2 regions of the Rhizobium sp. G187 genome follow, and region 2 is predicted to be linked to the other one. Evidence: riboswitches for the same ligand, from Rfam matches in the RefSeq annotation. Region 2 holds a riboswitch; the other holds the start of a gene.
The links. A riboswitch is a leader RNA that binds a small molecule or an ion and turns the genes downstream of it on or off. The one in region 2 is predicted to bind cobalamin.
Positions count from the first base shown of each region.

Region 1 (7,820 bases), on a different contig from region 2:
CAAAATAACGGCCAAGATCCTCGATCCTTTGGGCCGCACCAAGAATCTGCTTTGCGTCTGTCCCATAGCAGCGGACAAGCCGCTCGGCATGGTGACGCTGAATGAAGGGGTAGGCTTTGATGAGATCTACAACCACAGATGCGGCAGCTGTCGCATCGAAATCACCACCGGGCAAACGGCTTCCAGCCGTCCAGGATTTCCCCTTTTCTCCGATTGCGTCAGCGATCTTCTCGACAGCATGCTCGGCCAAACGCCGGTAGGTCGTGAGCTTGCCGCCGAACACGTTCAGGAGTGGCGGCTCGCCGTCTTGCCCCTCGACCTTCAAGACGTAGTCACGCGTCGCTTCCTGGGCCTTGGATGCGCCATCATCATAAAGCGGGCGCACGCCCGAATAGCTCCAGACAATGTCTTCGCTTCGAACCGGCTCCTGAAAATATTCGCTCGCGGCATTGCAGAGGTAATCGACCTCCTGCGCGCTGATACGAACATCCTTGGGATCGCCAGTATAATCCTGATCGGTCGTGCCGATCAGGGTAAAATCGCCCTCATAGGGGATGGCAAAGATGATGCGGTTGTCCGGATTCTGGAAGAAATAGGCCCGCGGATCTGAAAACTTCTTCCGGACGACGATATGGCTGCCCTGCACGAGGCGAACATTGTGCACGTTGTTGCGGCCGAAGGCGCCAGCAAGAACCTGATCGACCCACGGTCCAGCCGCGTTGACCAACATCCGAGCCCGATGCGTCTCTACGGATCCATTGCGCTGGGATTTTGTCGTGATCAGCCAATGACCATCTTCGCGGCGAGCCGACGTCACCCGCGCTCGGCTCAAAATCCTGGCGCCCCGGATTTCGGCGTCCCGGGCATTCAAGACGACCATACGCGCATCATCGACCCAACCATCGGAGTATTCGAAGGCCTTGGAGAAAATCGGCTTGAGCGGACGCCCGGCAACGTCGCGCCGAAGATCCAGGGTCTTCGTCGCCGGCAAGAGTTTGCGGCCACCCAGATGGTCGTAAAGGAAAAGCCCGAGGCGGATCAGCCAGGCTGGCCGGATGCCACCCTTCTGGAACGGCAAGACGAAACGCAGCGGCCAGATCACATGTGGGGCCATCTGCCAGAGAACCTCGCGCTCCATCAGCGCCTCGCGAACGAGACGAAACTCGTAATGCTCAAGGTAGCGAAGACCGCCGTGAATAAGCTTGGTGGCGCCCGATGACGTACCGGAGGCGAAATCATTCATTTCCGCGAGCGCGACGCTATACCCCCGTCCCGCAGCATCCCGAGCAATGCCACACCCATTGATCCCGCCGCCGATGACGAAAAGATCGTATATGGGATGCTCAGACATGGGACCTCCAATTATTTCGCAATGCAGCATATATTGCAATTGCGAAAGCCCGTATATCTAATTTGAAAATCAAACGAGTGTCAAACGAAACTTAATTTTCGGTTCGATTCACCGGCAGCGCGTCCGTTTCGACGAGGCTCACTTCCTGTTCTGCGCAGATCGCCCGCAAAGCGGCGGAAGGGCAGTGATCGGTGATAAAGGTCTGAACCTGCGAGATATGGCCGATCCGCACCGGTGCGGTTCTTTCGAATTTCGACGCATCGGAGACTAGAATTACGTGTCGGGCATTGGCGATGATCGCCTGGGCCACCTTCACTTCACGGAAGTCGAAATCGAGAAGTGCGCCGTCCTCATCGATCGCCGAAACCCCGATCACGGCGTAGTCCACCTTGAATTGCCGGATGAAATCGACCGCCGCTTCGCCGACGATACCGCCATCAGCTCCGCGCACAACCCCACCGGCGATGACGACCTCAATCGAGGGGTAAACTCTCAAGCGATTGGCAACATTGATGTTATTTGTAATCACCATCAATTCACGGTGGTCAACAAGAGCTTCGCCGACAGCTTCCGTTGTAGTGCCGATGTTGATGAAGAGCGAGGCATTGTCCGGGATCATTGCGGCGGCCGCACGGCCGATCGCCTGCTTTTCCTGGGCCGCCATCGAGCGACGGGCCTCGTATTTCACATTCTCGTTGCTGCTGGGGAAGACCGCACCGCCATGAATACGGTTCAAGGCGCGGGCATCGCAGAGATCGTTGAGGTCCTTGCGGATGGTTTGCGGCGTCACAGCAAAGCGTGCCGCGAGTTCCTCGACAAGCACTCGACCATGTTCCTTAGCCAAGGCAATGATCTCGGCCTGGCGTGCAGACAACAACATGTTTCGCCTCCCCTACTTCGTTTGATTTCAGTTTATGGGAAAACGAAACTTGGGCAATAGGGCTGGGGGCGCTATCGCCGGCGCAAAAGGAGGATGAAGGTTACCCCACCGACAAGTCCCGTCACGACGCCAATCGGCATGTCCTCTGGCGCCATAATGGTTCGTGCGACAATATCGGCCAACACCAGGATGACCGCGCCGAAGACGGCAGAGATCGGGATGACCCGGACATTGTCGCTGCCAAAAACGAGGCGCACGAAGTGTGGCACCAACAGGCCGACAAATCCGATCGCTCCGGAAAAAGCGACCATGACCCCGGTCAACAAGGCAGTCACCACGAAGAGGGTGGCGCGGAAGCGCACCACCGAAATGCCGAAGGTCGCAGCCGTCTCATCACCCATCGCAAGCGCATTGATCTCACGGGACCGGACGATCAGGAAGGCAAGCGAACCGAAAAGAGCGATCGCCGGATAGAGCAAATGTGACCATTGGGCGAGGCCAAGCCCACCGAGCATCCAGAATATGACTGTATGAGCGGCACGCGGATCCGCAAGGAAGATCGCCAGATTGCCGAGTGCCGTCGCGACAAAGGCGATCGCCACGCCGGACAGGACCAGCCGGTCTGCTGCGGCACCGGCATAGCGAGACACACCCATAACGGCGAACGTTGCAAGCAAGGCACCGGCGAAAGCGAAAAGCGGCACTGTGACCAGCCCGAAGATCAGGCCGGAATGGAGCAATGCGATAATTGCGCCAAGCGCGCCGCCGGAAGACACGCCCAGCAGGTGCGGATCGGCCAGCGGATTGCGGGTGACTGCTTGAAGAACCGCTCCCACAACGGCAAGTCCAGCGCCGACCAGGGCGGCAAGAACGACTCGGGGAAAACGAACATCCCACACAATGCTCTCGCGCCCGGGCGACCAGGTCGGCTCAAACCAGTCAGGCACGAACTGATTGCCGACGATCTGCCACACGGTTTTCGCCGGGATGGGCGACGAGCCAAAGGAAACGCCTGCCGTGATGCAGAGAATGATGACCAGGCAGGCAATCCCTGTCCAGCCGATGATCTTGGTATGGGGCATGGAAATTCCGTTCGCACGCAGAGAGGGCCGCGACAGCGGCCCCGGCAGAGCGGTTTACATGTTGCGCGGATGGAAGGCATCGGCAAGTCGGCCGATAGCGTCAATGTTGCGCGGACCGGGCGTGGCTTCAACATATTCGAGTATGACAAAGCGGTCTTGCTTCACGGCGTCCATGGCCTTGAAGGCGGGGTTCTCCTTCATGAAAGCAATCTTCTGCTCGGCGGTCACATCGCCATAATTGACGATCACCACGACTTCCGGATTGCGCTCGATAACCGGCTCCCAGGAGACTTCCGTCCAGCTTTTTTCGACATCATCCATGATGTTCACCCCGCCGGCGGCTTCGATCATGGCTGTCGGGATACCGAAACGACCTGACGTGAAGGGCTTCTCCGTGCCGGAATCATAGACGAAGACACGCGTCGGCTTTTCGATCGCACCGATGCGGGTGGTAATCTGATCAAGGCCCGCACGATAACCGGCAACCAGCGCCTCTGCTCTATCTTCGACCGCGAAAATCCGGCCAAGATTGATGATATCGGTGAACATGTCCTCCATCGTCGGCTTGTTCTTCGCCATGATGTGGATGCAGGATTCGGTCAATTCGTAGACCTTGATGCCGAACGGTTCGAGCGTTTCGGGGGTGACCTCGCCGCCAACCTTCATGCCGTAGTTCCATCCAGCAAAGTAAAGGTCAGCGTCCACGTCGAGCAGCACTTCCTTGGTCGGGTACTTCGGCGAAAGCTCCGGGAGTTCCTTCACGCCTTCACGCAAGGTCTCATCCAGCGTCTTCCATCCCGAGACACCCGTATAGCCGACCATGTGATCCTGTAGCTTCAAGGCGAGCATCATCTCGGTCAGATTGACGTCGTTTGAAACGGCACGCTTTGGCGGCGCGTCGAAGGTGACTTCTCGATTGCAGCTCTTCACCGTCACCGGAGCCGCCAGTGCGCTGGTTGCGAGGAACGTGGCGACAACACCGAAGACCAATCGGGAGAACAAGGCGGCAGGCATGAGAGACCCTTTCAAAATCAGGAAGCGGCAAGGGAAAATGAGAAGCCGGACAATCGGCCGTGATCATCGGCTCTGTGATTGGCCGTCACACCGAAGGTACGAGACAGAAGTTTTTCGGTCAGAACCGATTTAGGATCGCCGAAAGCCGTCAGGGACCCGGCATTCATCAAGCCCACATGGGTGGCAAAATCGGTTGCCAGATTGATGTCGTGCAAGGTGGTGATAATGGTCAGCTTCAGCCGTCCCAGGAGGTCGAGAATCTCGAGCTGGTGTCGGATGTCGAGATGATTTGTCGGCTCATCGAGGATCATGATCTGCGGCTGCTGCGCCAGCGCGCGGGCGACGAGCACCCGCTGCTTCTCACCACCCGACAATGTCGAGAACTGCCGCTTGCCCATATCCGCCAGGCTCAAGTGTTCGAGCGCGTGATCAACCTGGTCGCGATCCTCGGCCGTCCAGCCGGATAGCCCGGTACGCCACGGAATTCGGCCCATCATCACGACATCGCGGACGTTGAATGGAAAGTCGGCCGGCATCTCCTGCAGAACAACGCCAACTTTCTGGGCAACGCGCCGGGCCTGCATCTGCCAGATGTCTTCGCCTTCAATATGAACCCGACCTTCTCGGGGCATAAGGCCACGGTAGAGGCAGCGAAGCAGGGTGGTCTTGCCTGCTCCATTCGGACCAATAATAGCCAATCGATCGCCGGCTTTCAGAGCGAAGCTGACGTCACGGATGAGAAAGCGTGCGGCATCCGGCCCCCAGCCGAGATCTGAGACCTGGATACCAACTCCTTGCGTGTCACAGCTCATTAGAGACGCCCCTGCTTGGTGTCAGGGGGCAGCGGGGTCCAAGGCATCCGCGCGCGAACCATGTCAGCCATGCCGATGCCACAGCATCCCGGGCAATGGATTAGCTGGTGATATGTGAGACTTGCCACGACTTTCCCCCCAAGGACTGACCGGGAGGCGAAATGGCAAATTTTTCATGCGCTGGCGACCAGCGCAATTTTCCATTCAGATCCATCGGAACACCCCGTCCGCTGCAGTTACATTTCTCTTGACGGCAGGTCTCCTGGCTCACGGATATGTGCAGATCATCAACCTTCCCGCGAAACTTCGCAGTGGCTTGGCGCTCTCACGCCACCAGGATGAACGGCAATCCGCTTACAGTTGCGGGGGCAGCCACGGTCTTGGTCCCTGTATGGGTCGTCCTCACCGTGTTCCCTATTAATCCCCTCGAAGTCATCCGATGAGGGAACCGTCCCCTTCTGAATAGGGTGCCAAAGCTCTGCTGGTCAAGCCCCTCACCTGCGCATCAATCAATTCCTGCGTTCTGTAATATCATTACAATGCGAGTGCAAGGAAATTCCCGTGCTTAGGCGCGTGCCGTCTCAGACGATGAAAGCCTGGAGAAACACCGGGCAAACGCGGGTAGTGCAGTCCGATCCCCCCAGTAAGAGACAGTCGCCAATCCGCCGCCTGCGGAAGTGGCATCTCCGGGCCAGCTCAGCAAGCCAGCCGGAGATCAGGCGCCGTTCCTACCTGTGCCGGAGGTCGATTGGAGGTCAAGCCTGAGGACGGCCCACGCTGCGACGGCGGATCTCGATAATCAGGACGCCGAGCAGGGTCGCGGCGATCAGGATGACACAGAGCGCGTTGATCGTTGGCGTAATCCCACTTCGGACCTTCGAGAAAACGTAGACGGTCAAGGTATCGTAGGGGCCGCGTGTGAAGAGCGTTACGTTGAAGTTCTCGATCGACTGGAAGAAAGCGATAACGGCGCCAGCACCCAGTGCCGGGTAGAGATGCGGCAGAAGAATGCGGCGCAGAACCATCATATGGCTTGCACCGAGATCAAGGGCTGCTTCCTCCAGCGAGCGGTCGAAACTCTGAAGGCGCGCAAGGACCAACAACATCACGAAGGCCGAGATATAGGAGGCCTGGCCGAGGACCGCGAGATGCAGGCCGGGGGCCACGCCGAGCGAATTCCAGAACAGCAGGGTCGATATGCCGATGACGGCGCCGGGCGTGAGCACGGGCGCGACCATCATTCCATAGAGTGTGGATCGGAGCGTGCCGCCGAGATTGTTGACGAGGATGGCAGCGGCGGTGCCGATCGGGACAGAGATCGCGACGACAGCGAGCGCAACCAGCAAGGTGTTCTTGAAGGCGTTCAGCAGGCGAGCATCGTTCCACAATTCGACAAACCACTGCAGGGTAAATCCCTGCCAGGGAAACACGGAGGGAAACCGCGTGTCGTTAAAGGCGGCGCCGCCCATGACCACCAGTGGCAGCAAGAGATAGGCAAGGAAGATTACGAGATAGACGCGAAACAGCCAGTCGGATTTCTGGGTCATGCCGGCCTCACTTCGCAATGTCGGACAGTTTGACGCGGAAGATCCGCATCACGGCGGTGACGAAGAGCGTGCACAGGATCAGAAGCAGGAATGCGTAGGCCGCGCCCGTATTCCAGTCGAGCGATTCGAACATCCATTGCTGGATGATTTCCGTGAACCAGCGCGAATTGGTCGACGCGAGCAGCGTCGGCACGAGGATAGACCCGGCCGAGAGCATGAAGACCATCACGGATCCAGAAGCGATGCCCGGTTTGGCATGGGGGAGGATCACGCGCCAGTGGATGCGCCACCAGGATGCACCCAGATCGTCCGCCGCCTCGATCTGGCTCGTATCGAGCGACTGGATCGCATTGTAGACCGGGAACAGCATGAACAGGACATAGGTGTAGACGAGGCCGATCATCACGCTGCGGAAACCAGTCATCCAGCGGATCGGGCGTTCGATGAGACCGATATCGAGCAGGATGTAGTTGAGCGGTCCCTTCAGCGACAGGATGATGAACCAGGCGAAGGAGCGCATGATTTCGCTGACCCAGAGCGGAATGGTGAGCAGCAGGAAGATGGTCGGCAGGCTCTTGAGCGATGCCTTTTTCGACAGGTAGTAGGCGAGCGGATAGGCAATGGCGAAACAGATCGCGGTCACGATCGAGGAATAGAGGACCGTCCAGATAAAGACCGAGATGTGGATCGGGCTCTGAAAGAAGGTCAGGTAGTTCTTGAGTGTATAGACATCCTTCGGGCCGCCCATTTCCTGTACCGGCAGATAGGGTCTGAAGGAGTTTTCGAACAGATAGAGGTTTGGCACGATGACGAGCAGCAGGAGCCAGAAGGCGACCAGCAGGCACATGATGAGCGTCAGGCCAGCACCGTAGCGTTCGACAAGATCCTTCATGCCGGTTCCGCCGCGCTCGTGGTGGTTTCATCGGCGAGAATGAAGGCGTGGTCCATCTCGAAATTGGCAAACAGCCGGGCGCCGGGGTCCGGTATGGCGACTGAGCCGTCATTGCGGATTTCGGAGACGATTGTCCGGCCAGAGGCATCCGCGGTCTTGATCGAGATGAAATTGCCTTCAAAGGCAATATCCGTGACCTCTACCGCAATCGTGTTGCCATCCGTGGCGCGTGCATCCAGGCG
Region 1 is NZ_JBPUGM010000008.1:28,429-36,248, reverse strand. Features, by position in the region: gene glpD (glycerol-3-phosphate dehydrogenase) at 1-1,351, opposite strand, end outside; gene ACSV9I_RS19435 (DeoR/GlpR family DNA-binding transcription regulator) at 1,443-2,231, opposite strand; gene ACSV9I_RS19430 (FecCD family ABC transporter permease) at 2,303-3,313, opposite strand; gene ACSV9I_RS19425 (ABC transporter substrate-binding protein) at 3,368-4,327, opposite strand; gene ACSV9I_RS19420 (ABC transporter ATP-binding protein) at 4,345-5,139, opposite strand; cobalamin riboswitch at 5,375-5,607, opposite strand; gene ACSV9I_RS19415 (ABC transporter permease) at 5,895-6,686, opposite strand; gene ACSV9I_RS19410 (ABC transporter permease) at 6,694-7,578, opposite strand; gene ACSV9I_RS19405 (ABC transporter ATP-binding protein) at 7,575-7,820, opposite strand, start outside.
Region 1: linked by a shared signal. The riboswitch ahead of ACSV9I_RS19420 (ABC transporter ATP-binding protein) and the one ahead of bluB (5,6-dimethylbenzimidazole synthase) in region 2 are both predicted to bind cobalamin.

Region 2 (7,820 bases):
TGCCATAGGGCAGGAACGCGTTGGAGAAACCCGTCAGCGCCTCGAATTCGACATTGGCGGTCATGCCGCCGAACTCAGGCGAAAAGACATTGCCGGACTGCTTGCCGCGAATTGTCGGCATCGGATCGGCGGAAAAGCCCACATTTTTGAGACGGGTAGGGTCCCAGAGGGATTCGCTCATCAGGAAAATCACGTCGGCGCGACGCCCGGAGAAAAAGGTCGCTGGGATGCGATCCGTCGGGATGTCGGACACAGCGAGATTGCCATAGCCATCTGGCGCGCTGACCTTGGCCATTGGTACGTTGATCGCAAAGGCCAGAAGGAAGCCGTTGTGACGGTAATTCTCGGTCTGGTCCCAAAGCATGGGAATGATGTTCAGCCGATCCCTGGTCTCCGAATAGGTCATCGGATTCATGATGCTGGCGAAACCGAAGAGGATCGGCAAGGCGATGACCAGGCGCGTCACCCGGCCAAACGCCGAGAGCGGCGGGAAAATCTTGCGGCCGCGAATGATCAGGTAAAGGACGGCTGAAATGGCAACAGCCGCGCCGGAGAATACGGCGACAGCCAAAAGCGGCTGTGCAGCAACCATGGCCGGCAGAAGTTCGAATATTTGCCGACCGAAGAGCAGGTCGCTCGGATAGAGCGGGTCAGACAGATACTGCTGTTTTTGGCCGGAGAAGAAGGCCGGAAGGACGGCCATAGGGACGACGAGAACCGCCGACTGCAACGAGCGACCCAGCAGGGCGTCGAGCGCCAGGATCGCCAGCGCGACGACGCCGACCGCAATCATGCCCGGCCGCATCGTCGACGTCAGATAGGGCAAAATGTCGGCTGTATCGCCGCGGGCAAACCATTCGCTCGCAAAGACCGCCATAAGCGCCGTGAGGGTAACCAGGGTCAGCTGCCCGGCGATCCGGATGACCTTGGCGCCTGCCCGATCGCCTCGTGCAGCGACGTCACCCGTCGAACCGAAGCTGGTCACCAATGATTTTGCGTTGAACTTTTCCAAGGCTGTCTCCGGAGGGCAGGCAGACGACACGAATTCTTTCTTTAGCTGTCACATAACCGTCATGAATGCCACATGAACTATGATGGTTACCTCGGTGTTCCCAGTGTAATTTCGACGGATTTTCCGGTCGCACCATTTCCCGCGCGCAAGCGCGGCGGGTGACGTTGCGAGATCGTCTGCAAGCGGGTAAACCGACTTCATGAGCGAACCGAAGAAAATCTCAGATGTCCTGCGCATTGCCGTTGCGCAGCTCAATCCCACGGTCGGCGATGTCGCCGGCAATCTCGCCAAGGCGCGCGCTGCGCGCCAGGATGCTGGCAGCCAGGGGGCTGACCTCCTGTTGCTGACCGAGTTGTTCATTTCCGGCTATCCGCCGGAAGACCTCGTTCTGAAGCCTGCCTTCCTGCAGGCTTGCCTTTCAGCCGTCGAGCAATTGGCGAAGGATACGGCGGATGGCGGTCCTGGCGTTATCATCGGCTTCCCTCGTCTGGGAGAGAAAGGCCGACACAATTCCGTGGCTATCCTGGATGCGGGACGCATCCTTGCTCTGCGCGACAAGATCGACTTGCCGAACTATGGCGAATTCGACGAGAAGCGGGTTTTCGTCGAGGGCGAGATGCCCGGCCCGGTGAATTTCCGTGGAGTGCGCATCGGTGTACCGATCTGCGAGGAGATCTGGAATGATCTCGGTGTCTGTGAAACGCTCGCCGAGACAGGCGCGGAGATCCTGCTCGTGCCGAACGGTTCGCCCTACTATCGTGGCAAGGTGGATGTTCGTCATCAGGTCGTGCTTCGCCAGGTCATCGAAACTGGTCTGCCACTGATCTTCGCCAACCAGTTGGGCGGACAGGATGAGCTGGTATTCGACGGCGCAAGCTTCGCCTTTAACGGCGACAAGTCGCTGGCCTTTCAGATGAGCCAGTTCGAAGAGACGTTGTCTGTCACCACCTGGAAGCGGACAGCCGAGGGATGGCGCTGTGACGAGGGGCCGATGTCTAAGATCCCCGAGCGTGAGGAAGCGGATTACCGCGCCTGTGTTCTCGGGTTCCGGGATTATGTCAACAAAAACGGCTTTAAGAGCGTGGTTCTGGGGCTCTCCGGTGGCATCGATTCCGCGATCTGTGCGGCGATCGCCGTCGATGCGCTGGGGGAGGAGCGGGTGCGGACAATCATGCTTCCCTACCGCTATACGTCGGAAGAAAGCTTCGCCGATGCAGCAGCCTGTGCGAAGGCGCTTGGATGCCATTATGACATCGTGCCGATCGCAGATCCGGTTGAGGGCTTCCTCTCAGCGCTTTCGGACATGTTCGAAGGCACGGAGAGCGGCATCACCGAGGAAAACCTGCAGAGCCGGGCGCGTGGCACCATTCTCATGGCTGTTTCGAACAAGTTCGGCTCTATGGTGGTAACGACCGGCAACAAGTCGGAGATGTCGGTTGGTTATGCGACGCTGTATGGCGATATGAATGGCGGGTTCAACCCGATCAAGGACCTTTACAAGATGCAGGTCTATGCCTTGTCCGCCTGGCGCAACAGCCATGTGCCGCCCGGTGCGCTCGGACCTTCTGGGGAGGTCATCCCGGCCAACATCCTGTCCAAGGCGCCATCCGCCGAGCTTCGTCCGAACCAGACAGACCAGGATTCGCTGCCGCCCTATCCGGTGCTCGATGACATCCTTGAATGCCTGGTGGAGCGGGAAATGGGCGTCGACGAGATCGTTGCGCGTGGCCATGAGATTGCAACGGTGCACCGGGTCGAGCATCTGCTCTATCTGGCGGAATACAAGCGTCGCCAGTCCGCACCCGGCGTCAAGATCACAAAGAAGAACTTCGGCCGAGATCGCCGCTATCCGATTACCAATCGCTACCGCGATCGTGACTGAGCAATAGCAGACGGCACGCGTACAATAGAGATTCGGGCGCTTGTCCCGGCAGAAAGATGGTGTGATGCGCAGTTCGGTTGAAATCTATGATATGGAAACCCGAACCTCGACCGTGGTCTGGGAAACAGATCTTCTGGTCGAAGCACCAAACTGGTCGCCGGACGGTTCGTATCTGCTGATCAATGGTGATGGACTGCTGCATCGGATCTGGCTTGATGAAGATAGCGAGCCGGAAGAGGTCGATACCGGTTTTGCAATTCGCATCAACAATGATCACGGCATTTCGCCCGATGGTTCCATGCTGGCGATCTGCGACAGAACACTGGTTGGTCAGTCCTGTATTTATGTCCTGCCGGCCGAAGGCGGCATGCCGCGTCAGGTGACGAAAAACATGCCCTCCTATTGGCATGGCTGGTCACCGGATGGAAAGACGCTTGCCTATTGCGGCATCCGTGATGATATCTTTGACATCTACACCATCCCGGTCGATGGCGGAGACGAACTGCGTCTGACACAGGGTGAGGGACGCAATGATGGTCCTGACTGGTCGGCGGATGGCGAATGGATCTACTTCAACTCCAGTCGCAGCGGGCTGATGCAGATCTGGCGCATGCGCCCTGACGGCCGTGACGTGCAGCGCCTGACAAACAGCGATTCCGGGGACTGGTTTCCGCATCCGTCGCCGAACAACGACAAGGTTCTCTATCTTTCCTATGCGCCAGATGTCTTCGACCATCCGCGCGACAAGGATGTCAAACTCTGCCTGATGGATATGGACGGCAGCAATCAGGAAGTTCTTTTCGAACTCTTCGGCGGGCAAGGCACGATCAATGTGCCGAACTGGTCTCCCGATGGCGGAGCCTTTGCCTATGTGCGCTACTTCCCGGAAAATCCATAGGCCAGGCCAGACTTCTTGCGCGCGCCTCCAATCAGGGTGTAAGCCTTGGGCTGTCAGGTGCCCGCGCAGGCGGGAGAATCGGGAAGTCGGTGCAATTCCGGCACGTGCCCAACGCTGTAAGGCTGACGTTCACGCGGGGGAGACCCAGCCACTGGTCGGAATGATCGGGAAGGTTGCGTGAAACGGAGGACGCCGAGTCAGAAGACCGGCCTGACATCATGGACTAGCCCGCGCGGACGGCGGGCGGTTGCGCATTGTTGGGGACCAAGCGATGCACGACGCGTACCGGGGCGCACTAGCGCCCGCATCCTCATTTTCCGAAGCCGAACGCGCCGCGGTTTATCGCGCCATACATACAAGGCGCGATGTGCGGGACCAGTTTGTCTCCGATCCCTTGCCGGATGACTTGGTGATGCGTCTGCTGGACGCTGCTCACGCGGCGCCATCCGTTGGCTTCATGCAACCCTGGGACTTCATTCTTGTTCGCGATGCAGCGCGCAAACGTGCTGTTCGCGAAGCCTTTGAGAGGGCCAATCGCGAGGCCGCCGCGATGTTTCCTGAGGAGAAGCGCGCGATTTATGACAGCCTGAAACTGCAGGGCATAGAGAAGGCACCCCTCAATATCTGCGTGACCTGTGATCCCGGCCGTGCTGGGCCTGTCGTTCTCGGTCGCACCCACAATCCGCATATGGACGCCTATTCAACCGTCTGTGCCATCCAGAACCTCTGGCTTGCTGCGAGGGCCGAGGGTGTCGGGGTTGGTTGGGTCAGCATCTTCCACGAGGAGGATGTGAAGGCTGTGCTCGGTATTCCCAAGCATATCCATATCATCGGCTATTTGTGCGTCGGCTTCGTCGCTGAACTTTATTGCCAACCCGAACTGGAAGTCAAAGGCTGGCGCAGTCGGTTGCCGCTCGGCAGTCTCGTGCATCTGGATGGTTGGGACGAGCCAGGTTTTGCTTCTGACGCGGTCATTCCTGCAATGGTTGAGGGCCGGGCTGGGCAGGATTCCGAAGGTTGATCGTGCCCTTGTCGGGCGGCAGGAAGACCGGCCCAACCTTGCGTGCGCCGAGCGCCGCTTCGTCGAGATCTCGCTCTGGTGCTGGAATCGACTTGTTCTGCAAGCTGACAGAGGGGGCGCTCAGCTGGCGGATGGACGTTTGCGGTTCAGCTTGTTTGGCGATGCCCGCACCACTGCCGCGATTGCTGGAGAAGTTGCAGGAACAACTCTCATCACGGCCGCGGCTGCGATAAGCAAATGCTGACGGCAGGTCGCGATATGACTGGCCAGTCGCCACAGAGATCATGTCTGCGGCATCTCCTTGAAGGGGGGGCTGATAGAACAGCTCTGTCTTTACGCCCGGACACATGTTCTGGCACAGGGTGGCGTCACGCTCGAAATAGGTCGCCGAACTCTGTGACGAAATGGGGAAGAAGCCACCGTCGCAGGTCCGGACGCAGAGCGTTCGGACATTGCCGGTCGGCAGGAGGCGCGGTTTTTCGAATTGCCCAAGATTCTTACTCGCCCGATCAACCTCGGGGACTGTATCGAGGTACGGCGTCCGCACGTTCTGCTCGTCTGTTTCGATGCCTTCCAGGCTACAGCCATTGGCGACGAGTTCGTCGATCCTTTGCTCTCGCGTTGGCTGGCCGCGCAATTCTTTCAGTTTTGCGGTCAGGATCGAGAGGTTCTCTTCCATTCTATCGATGGACTTGGCGATGTCGCCACAGTCGCTACCGCCATCTGGGCGGACCTGAATGATCGAGGAGTTCAAGCAGCGAAGCCGACGCTGATCCTGGCGGACCCTTCTCAGTTCGAGGTTTTGCTGGGCGACGGCACTGGCATAACGTGCGGCGGCGACTGGATCTGCGGCCTGTTGCACGGCCTTGTGGAAATTGGCCTCCAAAGTGCGGCAGACATCGGCAAGGGCGTCGCTGCCCCCCATCGTCAGGCCGACCAGCAAGATCAGGGGAAGAATCCGTCGTTTGGCCACGCCGACACTTTCGGTAATGAACGTATTGCTGTGCGCCATTCAATAGGCGTTGATGCATACGTAGCAGTGGCCGACACTAAAATAAACAAGTCGAGACGACCGCCCCAAAAGAGGCGGCCGTCGCACCATCACGCAGCCCGGGCGGCGTTCAGTGTCATCGGTTCTTCGAGAACCGTACCATCGATCTCGGCGACGATCTTCATGCGTTCCAGCAAGTCTTCGCTGACCTCCCAGGCAACCGCCACGGCCTGAACCGAGCCGATCCGGTGTGGTGCAGCAATGCGCTCTCCAGGGCATCCCATGCGCTTGAACATGCGCTCAAGGAAAACGTCAGTCACGGTCACGATATGCGAGAGGCCGGAGGCAAGACCAAGCTCGCCCACGCCGCACATCAGTTCGGCAGCGGCGATCGTGACCTGATTGCTGGCACGGTCCTGCGAGATGTCTGGGTCGATGCAGAACCGACTTGATTCCCAGATGTCTGCGGCGCGGATCTCAGGCCCGTCGCCGAGCAAGATCGGAAACGTGTCATCCAGCATGTTCGGGCCGAGCGTTGGCAAGAGGCGGAGTGACCCGCGAAGTGCACCATTATCGCCATAAGAGAGGACGTAAAGCGGGTTGGCACGGTCGTAACTGTCGATCTCCCATTCTTCCTGGACGGAGACGTCCCAGCCAAGGAGATCGTGGAAGACCTTTTTCCGCAGCCGATGCATGGCATCGATGTCGGAGGGAAATTGGTGACGGCGGGAACCGTTAATGATCCTGATCATGCGCTTGCTCCTTCGTTGAGAATGGAACAACAAAGATGACTTTTGGTTCCTGGTTTTGAAACTGGCGGTGGCGACAGCTTTCAACTCTGCAATCTGTGATAAGATCGACGCAACCCTGCGTTTACTGTTCGGGCCTTTCGATTAAGCGAGGAATGAGGCCTTGCCAGACAGCTTCTGCCACCGCCTGCGAATTGTTTACGACGTCCAGCTTTCTTCGGGCATTCGCCATGAAATATCGGACCGTTCGCTCGGTAATTCCGAGAATCATTGCCGTTTCCCAGTAGCTCTTGCCGCCGGCAATCCAGGCCAATGTTTCGCGTTCCCGTCTGGTAAGCCGGACAGCGGTAAGGTGCTTCTGGGGGTGAATCTCGACTGAACGGGTCAATCTCGCGTGAAAAATCGCAGCAAGACTGGCGATGTCTCGATCGTTCGCCATGCGCCATGCCGCAATGTCATCAATGGAGGGTGAGGGGATCACGATCAGGCAGGCATGATGCCCGGCACTGGTCAGCAGTGGATAGACAACGGCAGCCACAGGCTGGGACTGTGACAAATCCGGTTCGCCCCGTGTCCGCCGCTCGACAAAGGGTGACCAATCAATTGTCGTCGGTTCCAGTGCCGAGAAAAGTGCCGCAACATGCGGTAAATGCCGCTGTTCGCGCAGATTTCGCGACAGACGCCGATGGTCTGCGGTGGGGTAGTGATGGAGGCGGATGACATCCAGACGGCCCTCGGCCAGGCTGCCATCGAGATAGACGAGCAGTCTTGCCGAGAATGCGGAATGGAGCTTGATCAAAAACGCAGCCGGGTCGGGAGCCTCCTGGCTCTCCAACCACATGCGCACGTCGAAATAGACTTCGTGCTGAACCATAAACTGGCCCCTAAATTTCAAGGGCCCAGTGTAATGCTTCGGTTCTGAAAATAACTGGCACGAATTCCGGCCTGGGCGATGCCGACGGTTCTCAAGAGCAATCAGACGACAGGCTGAGACGCTTCGACCACGGCGAGCGCTGCCATGTTGACGACGCCGCGCGATGTCACCGAAGACGATAGTACATGCGCCGGCATGGCGGCCCCAAGCAATATTGGGCCGACATGCAAAGCATCCATCATAGTGCGAACGATTCCGAGCGAAATGTTTGCCGCATCGAGGTTCGGGAAGACGAGGAGGTTTGCTTCACCCGTCAGCGTACTGTCGGGCATGGCACGTTTCCGCAAGACTTCCGACAAGGCCGAGCCACCCTGCATTTCGCCGTCTACTTCG
Region 2 is NZ_JBPUGM010000001.1:410,038-417,857, forward strand. Features, by position in the region: gene ACSV9I_RS01910 (LTA synthase family protein) at 1-877, opposite strand, end outside; gene ACSV9I_RS01915 (NAD+ synthase) at 1,212-2,894, shown strand; gene ACSV9I_RS01920 (TolB family protein) at 2,959-3,792, shown strand; cobalamin riboswitch at 3,831-4,020, shown strand; gene bluB (5,6-dimethylbenzimidazole synthase) at 4,064-4,813, shown strand; gene ACSV9I_RS01930 (DUF2865 domain-containing protein) at 4,764-5,825, opposite strand; gene ACSV9I_RS01935 (acyl-homoserine-lactone synthase) at 5,915-6,556, opposite strand; gene ACSV9I_RS01940 (helix-turn-helix transcriptional regulator) at 6,678-7,427, opposite strand; gene ACSV9I_RS01945 (NADP-dependent malic enzyme) at 7,529-7,820, opposite strand, start outside.